Regions from separate parts of the Lentzea sp. JNUCC 0626 genome, predicted to be linked through region 2. Evidence: riboswitches for the same ligand, from Rfam matches in the RefSeq annotation. Region 2 holds a riboswitch; the other holds the start of a gene.
The links. Region 2 has a riboswitch for cobalamin ahead of JNUCC0626_RS17425 (CbtB domain-containing protein). Riboswitches for the same ligand answer to the same signal wherever they lie in the genome.
Positions count from the first base shown of each region.

Region 1: another riboswitch for cobalamin. It lies ahead of JNUCC0626_RS42410 (putative cobaltochelatase); the one in region 2 lies ahead of JNUCC0626_RS17425 (CbtB domain-containing protein).

Region 1 covers NZ_CP171635.1:9,036,600-9,043,957, forward strand. Annotated here, with positions in the region: gene JNUCC0626_RS42395 (8-amino-7-oxononanoate synthase) at 1-500, opposite strand, end outside; gene JNUCC0626_RS42400 (hypothetical protein) at 544-1,605, shown strand; gene JNUCC0626_RS42405 (threonine aldolase family protein) at 1,628-2,587, shown strand; cobalamin riboswitch at 2,616-2,748, shown strand; gene JNUCC0626_RS42410 (putative cobaltochelatase) at 2,786-4,693, shown strand; gene cobO (cob(I)yrinic acid a,c-diamide adenosyltransferase) at 4,759-5,373, shown strand; gene JNUCC0626_RS42420 (cobyrinate a,c-diamide synthase) at 5,370-6,743, shown strand; gene JNUCC0626_RS42425 (cobalt-precorrin-4/precorrin-4 C(11)-methyltransferase) at 6,774-7,358, shown strand, end outside.
Region 2 covers NZ_CP171635.1:4,097,712-4,105,069, reverse strand. Annotated here, with positions in the region: gene JNUCC0626_RS17455 (HAD family hydrolase) at 1-415, shown strand, start outside; gene JNUCC0626_RS17450 (hypothetical protein) at 412-1,470, opposite strand; gene JNUCC0626_RS17445 (hypothetical protein) at 1,467-1,937, opposite strand; gene JNUCC0626_RS17440 (hypothetical protein) at 1,937-3,286, opposite strand; gene JNUCC0626_RS17435 (YbaB/EbfC family nucleoid-associated protein) at 3,326-3,742, opposite strand; gene JNUCC0626_RS17430 (CbtA family protein) at 3,803-4,558, opposite strand; gene JNUCC0626_RS17425 (CbtB domain-containing protein) at 4,586-4,774, opposite strand; cobalamin riboswitch at 4,807-4,981, opposite strand; gene JNUCC0626_RS17420 ((2Fe-2S)-binding protein) at 5,030-5,680, opposite strand; gene JNUCC0626_RS17415 (phosphoribosyl-ATP diphosphatase) at 5,789-6,052, shown strand; gene hisG (ATP phosphoribosyltransferase) at 6,069-6,929, shown strand; gene JNUCC0626_RS17405 (antibiotic biosynthesis monooxygenase family protein) at 6,926-7,237, shown strand; gene JNUCC0626_RS17400 (phosphoribosyltransferase) at 7,198-7,358, opposite strand, start outside.

The sequences.
Region 1 (7,358 bases), 4.9 Mb from region 2:
CGGGTCTCCAGCGCGTGCCGGACCTTGCCCACGTCGCAGTGGTCCGCGACGACGACGTCGGCCTTCGACAGCCGCGTGCCGTCGATCAGCGACGCGTGGATGTGCTGGTCCGCGACGATCGCCGTGCCGGGACCCGACAACGCCGTGACCGCGGCGAGGTTCGCCATGTAACCGCTGCTGAACACCAGCGCGGACTGCGAGCCGCAGAAGTTCGCGAGCTCGAACTCCAGCTCGGCGTGCAGCTCGGTCGAGCCCGTGACCAGGCGCGATCCCGTGGACCCCGCGCCCCACTTCAACGTGGCGGCCGCGGCGGCACCGGCGACGCGCTTGTCCTTGGCGAGCCCGAGGTAGTCGTTGCTCGCGAGGTCGAGATCCGTCGAGTCCGACGTGCGCGGCCGCAGTCGCCGGGTCAGACCGGCCTTGGCTCGCGCTTCAGAGCGGACGTCGATCCAGTCGAACGTCGCCTCACCAGGACTGGAAATCGCCTCAGTTGTGCTCACGGTCACCGCCTGAGTCTCCCATCCGGCCGCTAGCGTGCCGCTCGTGGACCTGTTCACCTTCACGCGCGCCGAACTCACCTCGCCGGTGCAGTTCCTCGGCGGCCGCTGGGTGGTGTCCTCGTACGACGACGTGCGCGCCGTGTTGGCCGATCCCGTCACGTACCTGCCCGACAACGCGCTGACCGCCGTGACGCCGGTGGCTCCGGCGGCGTTGCGATCACTGGTCCGCGCCCGCTTCTCGCTCCCGCCGACGCTCGCGAACAACGGGTCCGAGTCACACGCTGACCTGCGGCGACTCGTGGCGTCGTTCTTCACGGCCGCGCGCGTTGCCGCTGCGGAGCCTCGCATCGAAGCCCTCGTTCTGGAACGCCTGGGTGGCACGGATCTCGTGCGGGACCTCGCCTGGGACCTGCCCGCGATCGTGCTGATGGACATCCTCGGACTGCCCAACGTCGACATCCCGACGCTGAAGCGGTGGAGCTCCGGGTCGCTGGAGTTCTTCTGGGGCGACATCACCCGCGAACGTCAGCTGGAGCTGGTCGGCGACGTCGGCGACTTCCACCAATGGCTGATCAAGCGCTATCACGCCCGCGACGGCGACTTGTTCTGCGCGCTGGCCGACGCCGGTGTGTCCGCCGAGGACTCCGCGGGCCTCTGCTACTTCCTGCTGATCGCCGGCCAGGAGACGACGACCCAGTTGCTGTCCACGGCGTTGCGGCGCGCGTTGCAGGACCGTTCGCTGTGGGCGCGGCTGCCCGAACCCGGCGTCGCGGAGGCGTTCGTCGAGGACGTGCTGCGGACCGAAACGCCCGTGGTGACGTGGCGGCGGCTGACCGCGCGTGAGGTCGTTCTGTCCGGTGTGCACGTTCCGGCCGGTGCGGAGCTCGTGTTGTTGTTGAGCGGTAAGGAAACCGACTCGCGCCACCTGGCGTTCGGGTACGGCCGCCACTTCTGCCTGGGCGCGGGGCTCGCCCGGCTGGAGGCCGCCGTGACGTTGCGCACGGTGGCGGCGCACGAACCGTCGTTGCACCTGGTCGGACCACGACCGGAGTGGCTGAACCTGCTGTCGTTCCGCGCGCCGAAGTCGGTGGCTGTGAGCCGTTGACCTGAGGTTTGATGCTGGGGTGATGAACCGTCAGCTCTCGGGAGTCCGCAAGAAGACGCTGCTGGAGACGCTCGGCCCGGTGCCGGACGTCGACCCCGACCGGTACGGCGACGGCGGCCCGGTGGGTGCGCTGGAGGAGCGGGTCGCCGCGTTGCTCGGCACCGAGGCCGCGTTGTTCGTGCCGACCGGGACGATGGCGCAGCAGATCGCGTTGCGGTGCTGGGCCGACCGCACGCACAACCCGATCGTCGCGATGCACCCGCAGGCGCACCCGCTGCACCACGAGGACGACGCGCTGACCGTGCTGTCCGGGCTGCGGCCGATCAAGGTGCGCAACGCCGACGTCGGGACGTGCCCCGAGCCGTTCGGGACGCTGCTGCTGGAGGTGCCGGACCGCGAGGCCGGGTTCGTCCTCCCGACCTGGGACGAGCTGACCGCGACGGTCGACCTGGCCCGCGAACGGGACGCGGTCGTGCACCTCGACGGCGCGCGGCTGTGGGAGAGCACGCACGGCCTGGGCAAGCCGTTGCCCGAGATCGCGGGGCTGTTCGACTCGGTCTACGTGTCGTTCTACAAGTCCCTCGAAGGCATCTCCGGGGCGGCGCTGGCCGGGTCGCGGGACTTCGTCGAGCAGGCACGGGTCTGGCGGCACCGGTACGGCGGCATGCTGTTCCAGCAGTGGCCCGCCGCGCTGTCGGCGTTGCACGGCCTGGACACGGTCCTGCCGAAGCTCGGCGAGTACGTCGCGCACGCCAAGGTCGTCGCTCAGGCGATGGACCAGCCCGAACCGCACACCCACCAGTTCGCGCTGCACCTGCCCGGCGACCCGGCCCGGCTCAAGGAGTTGAGCGGCAAGTTCCTCGGCGGGTTCTGGCAGGACGGGCCGCTGGCCAAGACCGAGGTGACCGTGGCCGGCCCCGCGCTGGAGTGGACGGCGGACGAGGTCAGGGCAACGTGGCAGGAGTTCCTCGGGCTGATCTAGCGACGTCGCTCACCTGGCTGTTGGACCCGGCCGTGCGAAGTGCGACGATGCCGGGGCTGTGAGGGGAACGCGAGGAAGCCGGTGGAACTCCGGCGCCGTCCCGCGACTGTGACCGGTTTTGGACGCCGGAAGTCAGGAACTCGTCCCCCTCTTCACCTCACCGCGGGCGTGGACACCCGAGGAAGGACTTCGCTGAGCATGTTCCCGTTTTCGGCTGTCGTCGGCCATGACGACCTCCGGCTCGCCCTGCTGCTGAACGCCGTGCACCCCGGCATCGGCGGCGTTCTCGTCCGAGGCGAGAAGGGGACCGCGAAGTCGACCATCGTGCGTGCGCTGGCCGCGTTGCTGCCGGAGCTCGACGTCTCGGCGGGCTGCCGGTTCGGGTGCGCGCCCGGGACCACCGACTGCCCCGACGCACCGCACGACGGCGTGGAGCGGCGCCCAGCCCGGCTCGTCGAACTGCCCGTCGGTGCCACCGAGGACCGCCTGGTCGGGTCGCTCGACCTGGAGAAAGCGCTGACCGAGGGCAAGCGCGCGTTCCAGCCCGGCCTGCTGGCCGCCGCGCACCGGGGCGTGCTCTACGTCGACGAGGTCAACCTGCTGCACGACCACCTGGTCGACCTGCTGCTCGACGCCGCCGCGATGGGGCGTGCGCACGTCGAACGCGAGGGCGTGTCGGTGTCGCACCCGTCGCAGTTCCTGCTGGTCGGCACGATGAACCCCGAGGAAGGTGAGCTGCGGCCGCAGCTGCTCGACCGGTTCGGGCTGACCGTGGCCGTGAAGGCCGCGCGGGACGTCGCCGTGCGCACCGAGGTCATCCGTCGCCGGCTCGCCTACGAGGCCGACCCGGTCGGGTTCGCCGCTCGCTGGGCCGATGAGGACGTGCAGCTGAAGCAGCAGATCACCGACGCCCGGTCGCGGTTGGCCGGAGTGTCCCTTCCGGACGGTGAGCTGCGCCGGATCGCCGCTGTCTGCGCGGCTTTCGAGGTCGACGGCATGCGCGCGGACCTCGTGGTCGCCCGTGCCGCCGTCGCGCACGCAGCGTGGCGCGGGGTCGGCGCGGTCGAGGAGATCGACGTCGAGACCGCCGTCCGGCTCGCGCTGCCGCACCGGCGCCGCCGCGACCCGTTCGACGAGCCCGGCATCGAGGAGCAGCAGCTCGAGGACGCCATGAAGCAGGCGGCCGAGCACGCCGAAGAGCCTTCGGACGAGGGTCCGGACGACGACGGCCCCGGCGGTGGCGAGCTGCCCGAACCGCAGGAAGGCCCGAAGGGCAACGGGAACGCGCCTGCCGACCGTCCGGCACCGGAACCCTCGCCCGCGTTCAAGGCGCGGCTGCTGGAGGTTCCCGGCGTCGGGGAAGGTGCGCCGGGCAAGCGTTCCCGGGCCCGTGCCCGCACCGGCCGGATCGTTCGTTCGTCCACTGTGGACGGCAGTGGGCTGCACCTGGTCGACACGCTGACGACCGCCGCGCCGCACCAGGCCGCGCGGGGCCGCAGCGGTCCCGGACTGCTGCTCACCGCCGCCGACCTGCGCAAGGCCGTGCGGGAGGGCAAGGAGTCGAACCTCGTGTTGTTCGTCGTCGACGCCTCCGGCTCGATGGCCGCGCAGAAGCGGATGTCGGCGGTCAGCGGCGCGGTGATCTCGTTGCTGCGCGACGCCTACCAGCGCCGCGACAAGGTGGGTGTGGTGACGTTCCGGGGCCAGACCGCCGAGGTCGCCCTGCCGCCCACGACTTCCGTGGACGCCGCCGCGACGCGGTTGAAGAAGATGCGCACCGGCGGCCGCACGCCGTTGGCGGACGGTCTGCTGAAGGCCCACCGCGTGCTGGAGATCGAACGGCTGCGGGACCCGCGCAAGCGTCCGCTGGTGGTGCTGCTGACGGACGGCCGGGCTACGTCGAGTGGCCTCGGCGGCGACCCGACCAAGGACGCGCTGAAGGCCGCCGGACTGCTGGAGCAGACCGCCGTCGTGGTCGTCGACTGCGAACAGGGCCACGTCCGCCTCGGGCTCGCCGCGAAGATCGCCGAGGCGTTGCAGGGCACCTGCGTCCGGCTCGAGCAGCTGTCCGCCGACCACCTCGCCGGCGTCGTCCGGGCCGCGTGAGTTCGCTTCCCGGCGAACTCACCGGAGTCTGCGGAGCAGCGACCAACGAGCAAGGAGAAACCCCTGTGCCCCAAGGACAACCCACCGAGGTTCCGAAGGACGGCCTGACCACCCGGCAGCGCCGCAACCGCCCGTTGCTGATGCTGCACACCGGCGAGATGAAGGGGAAGTCGACGTCGGCGTTCGGCATGGCGCTGCGCGGCTGGAACCAGGGCTGGGACATCGGCGTGTTCCAGTTCGTGAAGTCCGCCAAGTGGAAGGTGGGCGAGGAGTCCGCGTTCAAGGCGCTCGGCCGGCTGCACGACGAGACCGGCGAGGGCGGTGCCGTCGAGTGGCACAAGATGGGCGAGGGCTGGTCCTGGACCCGCAAGCAGGGCACCGAGGACGACCACGCCGCCGCCGCACGTGAAGGCTGGGCGGAGATCGCGCGCCGCCTTCAGAGCGAACGGCACGGGTTCTACGTGCTGGACGAGTTCACGTACCCGCTGCACTGGGGCTGGATCGACGTGGACGAGGTGGTGGACGCGCTGGCTTCCCGGCCCGGTCACCAGCACGTGGTGATCACCGGGCGGCACGCGCCGCAGAAGCTGATCGACGCGGCGGACCTCGTGGTGGAGATGACGAAGGTCAAGCACCCGATGGACGCCGGGCAGAAGGGGCAACGGGGGATCGAGTGGTGAACAGGCTGGTCATCGCCGCCCCCGCGTCCGGCAGCGGCAAGACCACCGTGGCCACCGGCCTGATGGCGGCGTTGCGCCGCACCGGTTCCCGGGTCGCGCCGTTCAAGGTCGGCCCCGACTACATCGACCCCGGCTACCACTCGCTCGCCACCGGCCGTCCCGGTCGCAACCTCGATCCGGTCATGGTCGGCGAACATCGTGTCCCGGGCCTGTTCGCGCACGGCTCGAAGGGCTGCGACATCGCTGTCGTCGAGGGCGTCATGGGGCTCTTCGACGGCCGCATCGACACCGCCGGCATCGGTTCGACCGCGCACGTCGCCAAGCTGATCAACGCCCCCGTGCTGTTCGTCGTGGACGCGCGCGGGCAGAGCCGGTCGCTCGCGGCGTTGCTGCACGGCTTCCGCGGCTACGACCCCACGGTCCGGCTGGGTGGCGTGATCCTCAACCAGGTCGGTTCCGAACGCCACGAGCAGGTGCTGCGGTCGGCGTGCGACGAGGTCGGTCTCGACGTGCTCGGGGTGTTGCCGCGCGATCCGCAGTTCTCCTTGCCCTCACGGCATTTGGGGCTCGTGACGGCGGCCGAGCACGGCGCCGAGGCCGTGGCCGCCGTGGACGCGATCACCGCCGCCGTGGCCAAGCACGTCGACCTCGACGGGGTGCGCAGGCTCGCGTCGGTGCCCGCGATGGCGGTCGCGCCGTGGGAGCCGCAGGTCGAGCGGGTGTCTTCGGAACCGGTCGTGGCGGTCGCGGGTGGGGCGGCGTTCACGTTCGGGTACGCCGAGCACGTCGAGGTGCTGAAGGCGGCGGGCGCGGCCGTGGCGGTGCTTGATCCGTTGAAGGACGAAGAACTGCCGGAGGGCACGGCGGGGCTGGTGTTGCCGGGCGGATTTCCCGAGCAGCACGCGGAAGCGCTGTCGGCCAACGCCCCGTTGCGCGCGGCGGTGGCTCGGTTCGCTCGATCGGGTGCGCCGGTGCACGCCGAGTGCGGAGGGTTGCTGTACCTCGCGCGGTCGCTCGACGGGCACCCGATGTGCGGGGTGCTCGACGCCGAGGGGTTCATGACGCCCAAGTTGACCTTGGGTTATCGGGACGCGGTGGCGTCCGCGGGGTCGCCGCTGCACGCGCCCGGCAGCCGCGTGACCGGCCACGAGTTCCACCGCACGCAGCTGTCCACACCGCACTCCGACCCGCCCGCGTGGCATTGGCGCGGCGTCGATTCACGGCCTGTAGCCGAGGGATTCGTCGTGGGCGGCGTGCACGCGTCGTACCTGCACACGCACCCCGCCGGTGATCCGGAAGCAGTGGCCCGGTTCGTGCGGGCCTGCCACCCGTTCGTGGCCGGAGTGGCAGACGGTACGGTCGTCGTCTAACTCTCTCCCCAAACCCCCTGTGGAGCTGTCGTGACGACGACCGGTCGGGTCTCCTTCGTCGGCGCCGGTCCCGGTGCCGCCGACCTCATCACTGTCCGAGGCGCGCGCCGCATCGCGGAAGCCGACGTCGTCATCTGGGCTCCGAGCGCCGTGGACGCCGAGTGCGTCCGCGAGCACGCGAAGGCCGAGGCCGACCTGGTCGACTTCTCGCGCGTCACGCAGGAGGAGATCACCGACCTGTACCGCCGCGCCGCCGCGTCGCGCCAGGTCGTCGTGCGCCTGCATGCGGGTGACGCCGCGACCGGCGGGGGCGTGCAGGAGCAGCACGACCTGTGCGTGCGCCTCGGCCTCGAGGTGGAGGTCGTGCCGGGCGTGTCCGTCGTCGCCGCCGCGGCCGCCAAGATCGGCCGCGAACTCACCACGACCGAGGCGTCCTCGACCGTGCTGATCTCGCCGGAGAGCAGCGAGCGCGTGCAGGAGTTCGCGGCGCTGCAGACCACGATGGCCGCCACGGTCTCGGGTGCGCGCACCGGCCAGTTCGTGGAGAAGCTCCTGGCGGGCGGGTACACCGAGGACACCCCGGTCGTCGTCGCGTACAAGGTGAGTCAGGCCGAC
Region 2 (7,358 bases):
CGAGGAGGTCTTCCGCGCGGGGCTGCCGTGGCGTCCGGGCGCGCAGGAGGCGTTGCGGGCCGTGCGCGACTCGGGCGTGCCGATGGCGTTGGTGACGTCGACCGAGCGCGCGTTGACCGAGGTCGCGCTGGACACGATCGGGCGTGACCTGTTCGACGTGACGGTGTGCGGGGACGAGGTGGACGGGCTGAACAAGCCGCTGCCCGAGCCGTACCTGAAGGCGGCGCGGCTGCTGGGCGTGGACGCTGCGCGGTGCGTGGCGATCGAGGACTCGCCGACCGGGGTGGCGGCGGCCGTCGCGGCCGGGTGCACGGTGCTGGTGGTGCCGTGTGACGTCGAGGTGGAGGCGGGAGAGCGGCGGGTGTTCCGCGACTCGCTCGTCGGCGTGGACGTCGAGGTTCTGAAGACCCTCTAGAGCCAGCAGTCGCGGGGCAGCAGGGTGGGCGTCGTCGGCGCCCACTCCGGCACCGGCGGCAACGCCCGTCCCGAAGGCGTGTCCACCGGGCGCGTCGACGACAGGTTGCGCCACGTCCGGCGTTCGGCCCCCAGGTCGCTGGACAACGGGTACATCATCCCCACGCCCTGCCGCAGCCGTACTTCTTCGGCCAGCTCCACGGCTCGTGGGGTGCACACGACCCACTCCTGCACCGGCCCCCACAGCCACAACGCGGGCCCGTCGACCAGTTCCGTGCGGATCTCGGTGCGCCCATCGGCCGCACACCACCGCACGGGCCGATGCGTGCCGCGCACCGTGCCCGCGCGCACGATGTGCCACACGGCCAAGGGTTCGCTCAACGACGACGTGGGCGCGACGTCGTTCACGACACCTGGCGACACCGGTTCGAAGCCGAGGAACGTCCGCCGCACCGACGCCGAGAACCGCACGCCGTTCGCCAGCGTCTCGGACACGACCGGCAACGACTCGGGGTACGGGACGGACGAGGGCACCACGGGGTCGCTCGCGGGCCAGCCCGGCGACAGCGGACCGGCCGGGGCCGACGCGGTGGACTCCCACTTGCCGATGTCAGGTTCGGAAGGTGCCCCGGCCAGCACGCCCGGCACGTAACCCTGCGGGCCGGCCACGCGCAGGCGCGGGTTGATGTTCCACACCACCGAAGAGGCGACACCGCCGTAGCGCGCGACGCGGTGCCGGCGGCGTTCGATCTCGGCGGCCAGGCCGCGCGGGTCGGCGGTGGGGATGATGACGTCGTAGGCCGCACGCAGCCACACGGCCGGGCCGGCGGGCAGGTCGAAGCGCAGCGGGTGGCTGGAGGAGTGTTCGGGTGTCCGGTACTTCACGCTCTTGAGGAGCACGCCCGGTTCGACCTTCATGACGCCCGCCAGGGGGACGCCGATGATGTCGGTGGCGATGCGGGCGCCACCCACCAGCCGGGTGAAGAGCACGCGGTCCTGTTCCACGACCACGGCGGCCTCGCCGGACAGCGGGACGACGATCGGCGCGTCGTTCATCGGCGCAACTCCGGTGGCAGCAACGGGATCAGGGCGTTCAGGTAGTCGAAAGCGTTGTGGCCCACGCCTTCGCGGTGCACGGTGATGCGGCCGCCGCCGAGTTCGAGGCCGCCGGTCGACTCGCACGGCGCGGCGGTCAGGGCGGGTGTGAGCAGGCGGACGAACGCGAACTCGTCGCAGAACACCAGGAACGCGTCGTCGAAGGCGGGGACGCCCACCGCGATCGCGCCCTTGTTCTCGTCGTGCGTGATGCGCCGCCAGTCCTCGGTGGCCCGCGCCCTGACCCGCAACGACGGGCACGGGCCGAGCGCGGTGCTGACCGAGACGAACGCCTCCTCGCGCGCCTTCTGGTCGCCGCCGGCCGATTCCAGGCCGACGACGCGGACCTCGGTGCGCGTCGTGAACGTGCGCCCGCCGACGGACGCCACGGTCTCGGTGGGGGTGAAGCGCTTGGGCCGCCACCACATCAGAAGTCGAGCTCCTGGTCGGTCCTCGCCGCGTCCTGGTCCGCGCCGCGCTGGTCGTACGTGATCGTCTTGACCGCGCCGTCGAGGAAGCCCGCCGCCTTGTTCGCGATCTTGACCGGGTCGGTGTACTTCATGCCGTCGGGACCGCTCTGGTCGAGGCCGATCGCCTTCTCGGCGTTGCTGAAGGCGGACTTGGAGAGCGCCTCGCCGAGCGTGCCCGGCTTCTTGGCGGCGCCTTCGAGGAACGCCTTGCCGACCTTCGACTCGGCCAGCACGGCCCGGATCCGGCGCAGCACGTCCATGATCTTCTGGATGATCGAGCGGACCTTGCCGACCTCGCCGGTCGCCTTGCCCACCGAGATCGCCGACTCGACGCCCGTCGCGGCACCGGCGGCCACCTCGGACGCACCGCACGTCGGGATCGCCGCGAGCTGAGCGGCGATCCAGGTGACGACGAGCCACTCGATCAGGTCGCTCAAGATCCCCTTCAGGACGTCTTCGGCGATCTGCATGAACATCGAGCTGCCCTGCAACAGCGACGCGATGTGCCCGGCGGTGCCGGCCGTCGACTCGATGCCGTGGTGGAAGCTGCCGAGCTTCTCCGCCGCCCGGTCGCCTGCGGCGGACTTCCAGCTCCGCAAGCCTTCCTGGAGCTGTTCGTCGAACGTGCGCGCGAGTTCCTCGGTCTGCTTCGCGATGTCGTTGAACGCGCCCGCGGCCTTGCTGGTCGCCGCCGGGTCGCCGGAGACCAGGTCGACGGCCTGCTTGAGCGGCGCCACGACGTCGAGCAGCCAGCCGAGTCCTTTGGAGATCAGGAAGTTCAACGGGTCGGAGATCGCGCCCGCGAACTTCATGCCCTCCTGCACGAACCCGTTCATGTCGGAGATGACGCTGACGACGTCCTTGGCGATCGCCATGCCGTCGCCGGACTTGATGGACTCGCCGAGCTTCGCGCTGTCCTTCATGAGCGAGTAGCTGCTGCCGCCGAACGGAACGGACTTCGCGGCCTGCTTGCCGACGGTGCTGCCGGAGAACTGGCCCGAGTAGCTCTTGACAAGGGCGTCCACAGTGGACTGCTCGTGGCCCGCGTAGGTCTGCGCGGTCGCGGCGAGCGTGGAGTCGATCCTGCCGAAGCCCTCGGTCATCTTGCCGAAGTGGCCGTGCAGGTCGCCCAGCAACGCGTCGTACTGCTCGTACATGCCGAGCAGGTGGCCCAGCGCGCCCCAGCTGATCGCGGGCACGGACGCGGACCTGGCGGCGGCGTCGAGCTTCGCGGACGTGTCGCCCAGCGTGCCGACCGACCGGCCGCACTGGGCCAGCGCGGCCGGGTGCACCTCGATGCCGGTCACCAGCGCTCGTCCTTGCGGAAGATGCTGCCGGTGTCCTCGTCATCGGTCCGGGGCGGCGGCGACGACGGGGGGAGAGGCCGGGTGCCCGAAGACCTCCTGCTGCGTCTTCAGGACCCGGTCCGCGATCGGCAGGCCGGTGTGGCCCTGCACGATCTGGGCCTGCTGCCGCGCGGCGGCCGCGATGGCCTGCCGCACGGTCGCCATTACGGTCTGGGAGAGCTGGCCCGGGCTCAGCCGCTTCGCCTCGTCGGTGAACCGGATGTCCTTGATGGAACCGGACAAACCGGCGACGACCGTGACGGCGTGGTCGGGTGACTGGGCGCTCGCCTCGACGTCTCTGAGTTCTGTGCCCATCGCGTCGTAACCGGCGGCGCGGGCGTCAGCGGCGCGGTTCGCCTGCTCGAAGAAGTCGAGCTTCTGACGCATCTGTTCCAGCAACTCGGCGCTGTCAGGCATGCGCCGAACGTACCAATGACGCCTGGGCGAGGTGGCCGCACGTGCGGCCACCCCACACCATCAGGCGACAGCGGCCTTCTCGGAGGCCTTGGCCCTGCGCGCGGCCGGGTCGATCAGCAGGCCGAACACCACGCCGATGCCGACGTAGAGCGTGGCCAGCTGGGCGAGCGAGCTGAGGCGGAACTGCCACAGGACGTTCACCGGCATGTCCGCGGGAATCGTGTCCGGCGGGGCCGGGAACGCGAGCAGCACCACGGCGGTGGCCGCGGCGACCGCGAGCAGCACGGCCGTCGTCCGCACCGGCTGCGACTGCGCGTGCAACTGCGCGGCGAGCCAGCTGGCACCCCACACGATCAGCAGACCGGCCACCACCACGCCGAGGTAGAGCGCGGTGCGGTAGTTCACCGTCTCCGGGTCGCCCACGGCGGGCGGGTTGGCCGGGTACTTGATCCACGGCAGCAGCGCCACTGCACCGAAGACCGCGGCACCGAACGCGAAGCTGCGGCTGAACGGCGTGCGATCGGTGAACCAGCGCTTCGACAGCGCGTAGGCCGTGGCGAACACCAGGCCCACCGCGATGCCGACGATCACCACGCCGAGCATGCCGCCCACGACCTGGGCGCCGCGGCTGACGAGCTCCTCCTCGCCGCCGTGGGAGTGGCCGGCCTCTTCACCGGCGGGTGCGCGAGCCTCCTCGACCGCGAGCGCGGCCCGGATCGGGATCTCGGTCACCAGCAACTGCACGAGCGCGGACGCGAGACCGGCGATGCCGCCGGCCGCGATTCCGCGCAGCGCAAGGGACTTGTACGTCGTCATGACTTCCCTGCCTGGGGATTCGGGGAGCTAGTGGCAGGGGACGCCGAGGGCGTGGCGGCCGTCGTGGAAGAACTCGTGCAGCAGCTCCGAGCCCGCGCCGAGCGCGAGACCGTTCTCCTGCAGGACGAGGTACGTGACGATCAGGCCGAGCAGTGCGACGGCGAACGCCCACTTCGGCACCTGGACGGCGGACAGATTTGCTGCGGGGCTCGTCATGACGGGCTCCTCCATACCTCGTGGAAGTCAACTCTCCTAGCGGCGCCGCAGCCGGTCTCCTGACTCCCGGATCAACGCTGCCCCCGCGTCTTCCCAGCCCCGGCGGGGACCAGTGACGTGCTCGGCGGGGATCGCTTCCCGGTCACAGTGGCGAGGACCGCGCCGGATTCACACCGGCTTCCCGTCACTGCGGCGCGTGCACCGTAAGTTGAGCCGGCGTTCAAGCACAACCGGCCATAAGAGTTGTTGCGTTCCTCACTTCACGAGTGGACAGTCACCACACTTCCCACCTGCGGCAACGCGGTAGTACAGACAACACGACCGACGCCGGAACGTGACCTCGCCGGGAAAAGTCAGGAATTCTCCCGCCTGTTCGAACGGGGCCGCGCTCATGAGCTGTTCGCCGCGTTCTTCCGCTTCCTCCGCCGTGAGCATGTGTGCGCGAACGACCATTTTGAGCGCGCCCGCGACGTTCGACATCGCGTTGCCCCACAGCAACCCGCTCGCCACCGGCGTGACGGCCTGGATCGCCGCGACCACGGGTGCGAGCGCCTCGGCGGCGGGCGGTCCGAGCCGGGGCTGGTCGATGCGCACGCTCAGGCCGTTGGTGGGGTGGTGCTGCCACCACAGGTTCTCCGGCCGGACATCGATCGGGAGGTGCGCGGCCGTGAGCGGGCTGAGCAACCGGGCCGTGTAACTGAGGAAGAACAGGCTGGCGGCGACGCGCGGTTCGTCGGCTTTGTAGCGGACCGCGATGGCGTCGATGGTGGTCTTGAGGGCCGGGCCTTCGAGCAACGCCGTTCCGGGCAGCCACGACTCGTCCGGACGGCCCACGTCGAGGGCGAAGAACGGGTTGATCCCGCGCACCCGGCGCAGCGCTTCGAGAACCTCGGCGAACTCAGACACGGAAGTTCACGCTACCGGGTGTCCATGCAGGACAGATCACGTCCAACGCCTGGGACAGATGCGACCGCGGTGTGGACGGGGGGTCGGGGGATGGGAGGATGTCATGCCGTGAAGACCTTCGATTCCCTGTTCGCTGAACTGACCGAACGAGCCGCCACCAAGCCGGAGGGATCCGGCACCGTCGCCGCGCTCGAGGCCGGGGTCCATGCGCAGGGCAAGAAGGTCCTGGAGGAGGCGGGCGAGGTCTGGATCGCCGCCGAGTACGAGTCCGACGAGAAGCTCTCCGAAGAGATCTCGCAGCTGCTCTACCGCCTCCAGGTGCTCATGCTGGGCCGTGGGCTCACCCTCGAAGACGTGTACAAGTACCTCTGACTGAAAAGACTTCCACATGCTGCGCGTAGCAGTCCCGAACAAGGGCGCGCTCGCCGAACGCGCCTCCGCCATGCTCACCGAGGCCGGCTACCGGCAGCGGCACGAGCCGCGTGACCTGACCGTCCTCGACAACAACAACGACGTCGAGTTCTTCTTCCTGCGTCCCAAGGACATCGCGATCTACGTGGCGTCCGGTGACCTCGATCTCGGCATCACCGGCCGCGACCTGGCCGCCGACTCGGGCGCCGACGACAACGGCTCCTCCGTCGAGGAGTTGCTGGCGCTGGGCTTCGGCTCGTCGACCTTCCGGTACGCGGGGCCTCGCGGCACCGACTGGAAGGTCGAGGACCTCGAGGGCAAGCGCCTCGCCACGGCGTACCCGAAGCTCGTGGGCCGCGATCTCAAGGCCCGCGGCATCACCGCCAAGGTGATCCGCCTCGACGGCGCGGTGGAGATCTCGATCCAGCTCGGCGTCGCCGACCTGATCGCCGACGTGGTCGGCTCGGGCCGGACGCTCAAGCAGCACGACCTGGTGCCGTTCGGCGACCCGATCTGCGAGTCGGAGGCGGTCCTCGTGCACCGCAACGGCTCGGAGCTCACGGCCGCCAAGAAGCAGCTCACCGCCCGTCTGCAGGGCGTCGTGTTCGCGCAGCAGTACCTGATGCTCGACTACGACTGCCCGCGCTCGATCCTGGACGACGCCATCGCGCTGACGCCGGGCCTCGAGTCGCCGACGGTCGCGCCGCTGGCCAACCCGGACTGGGCGGCCGTGCGGGCGATGGTGTCGCGCAAGGAAGCGAACAACGTGATGGACGCGCTCGCGGCCATCGGTGCCAAGGCCGTGCTGGCCTCGGACATCAGGTTCTGCCGCCTGTGATCACGGAGCACGCCCTGCTCGACGTCCTGCCGGGTTCCGAGCAGGACTTCGAGTGGGCGTTCGGCGAGGCGCGGGAGCTGATCTCCGCCTCGCCGGGCTTCCGCGGCCTCGAACTGCTGCGCTGCCTGGAGACGCCGTCGCGGTACCTGCTGCTCGTGCGGTGGGACTCTCTTGAGGATCACACGGTGGGGTTCCGGCAGGGGCCGACCTATGAGCGGTGGTCTTCGTTGCTGCACCGCTTCTACTCGCCGTTCCCGGTCGTGTCGCACTACGAGAGCGCGCTGAGCACCTCGTCGTCCGTGGTCTGATCGAAGCTGTCGTACCAGCGGCTCACGGCCTGGAAGTGCTTCGGCGTGAGGATCGCGACGACCGGCGTCCGGAACGTCCGCAGCGCGTCTCTCGCGGCCACCGGCACGGCGAGGGTGACGC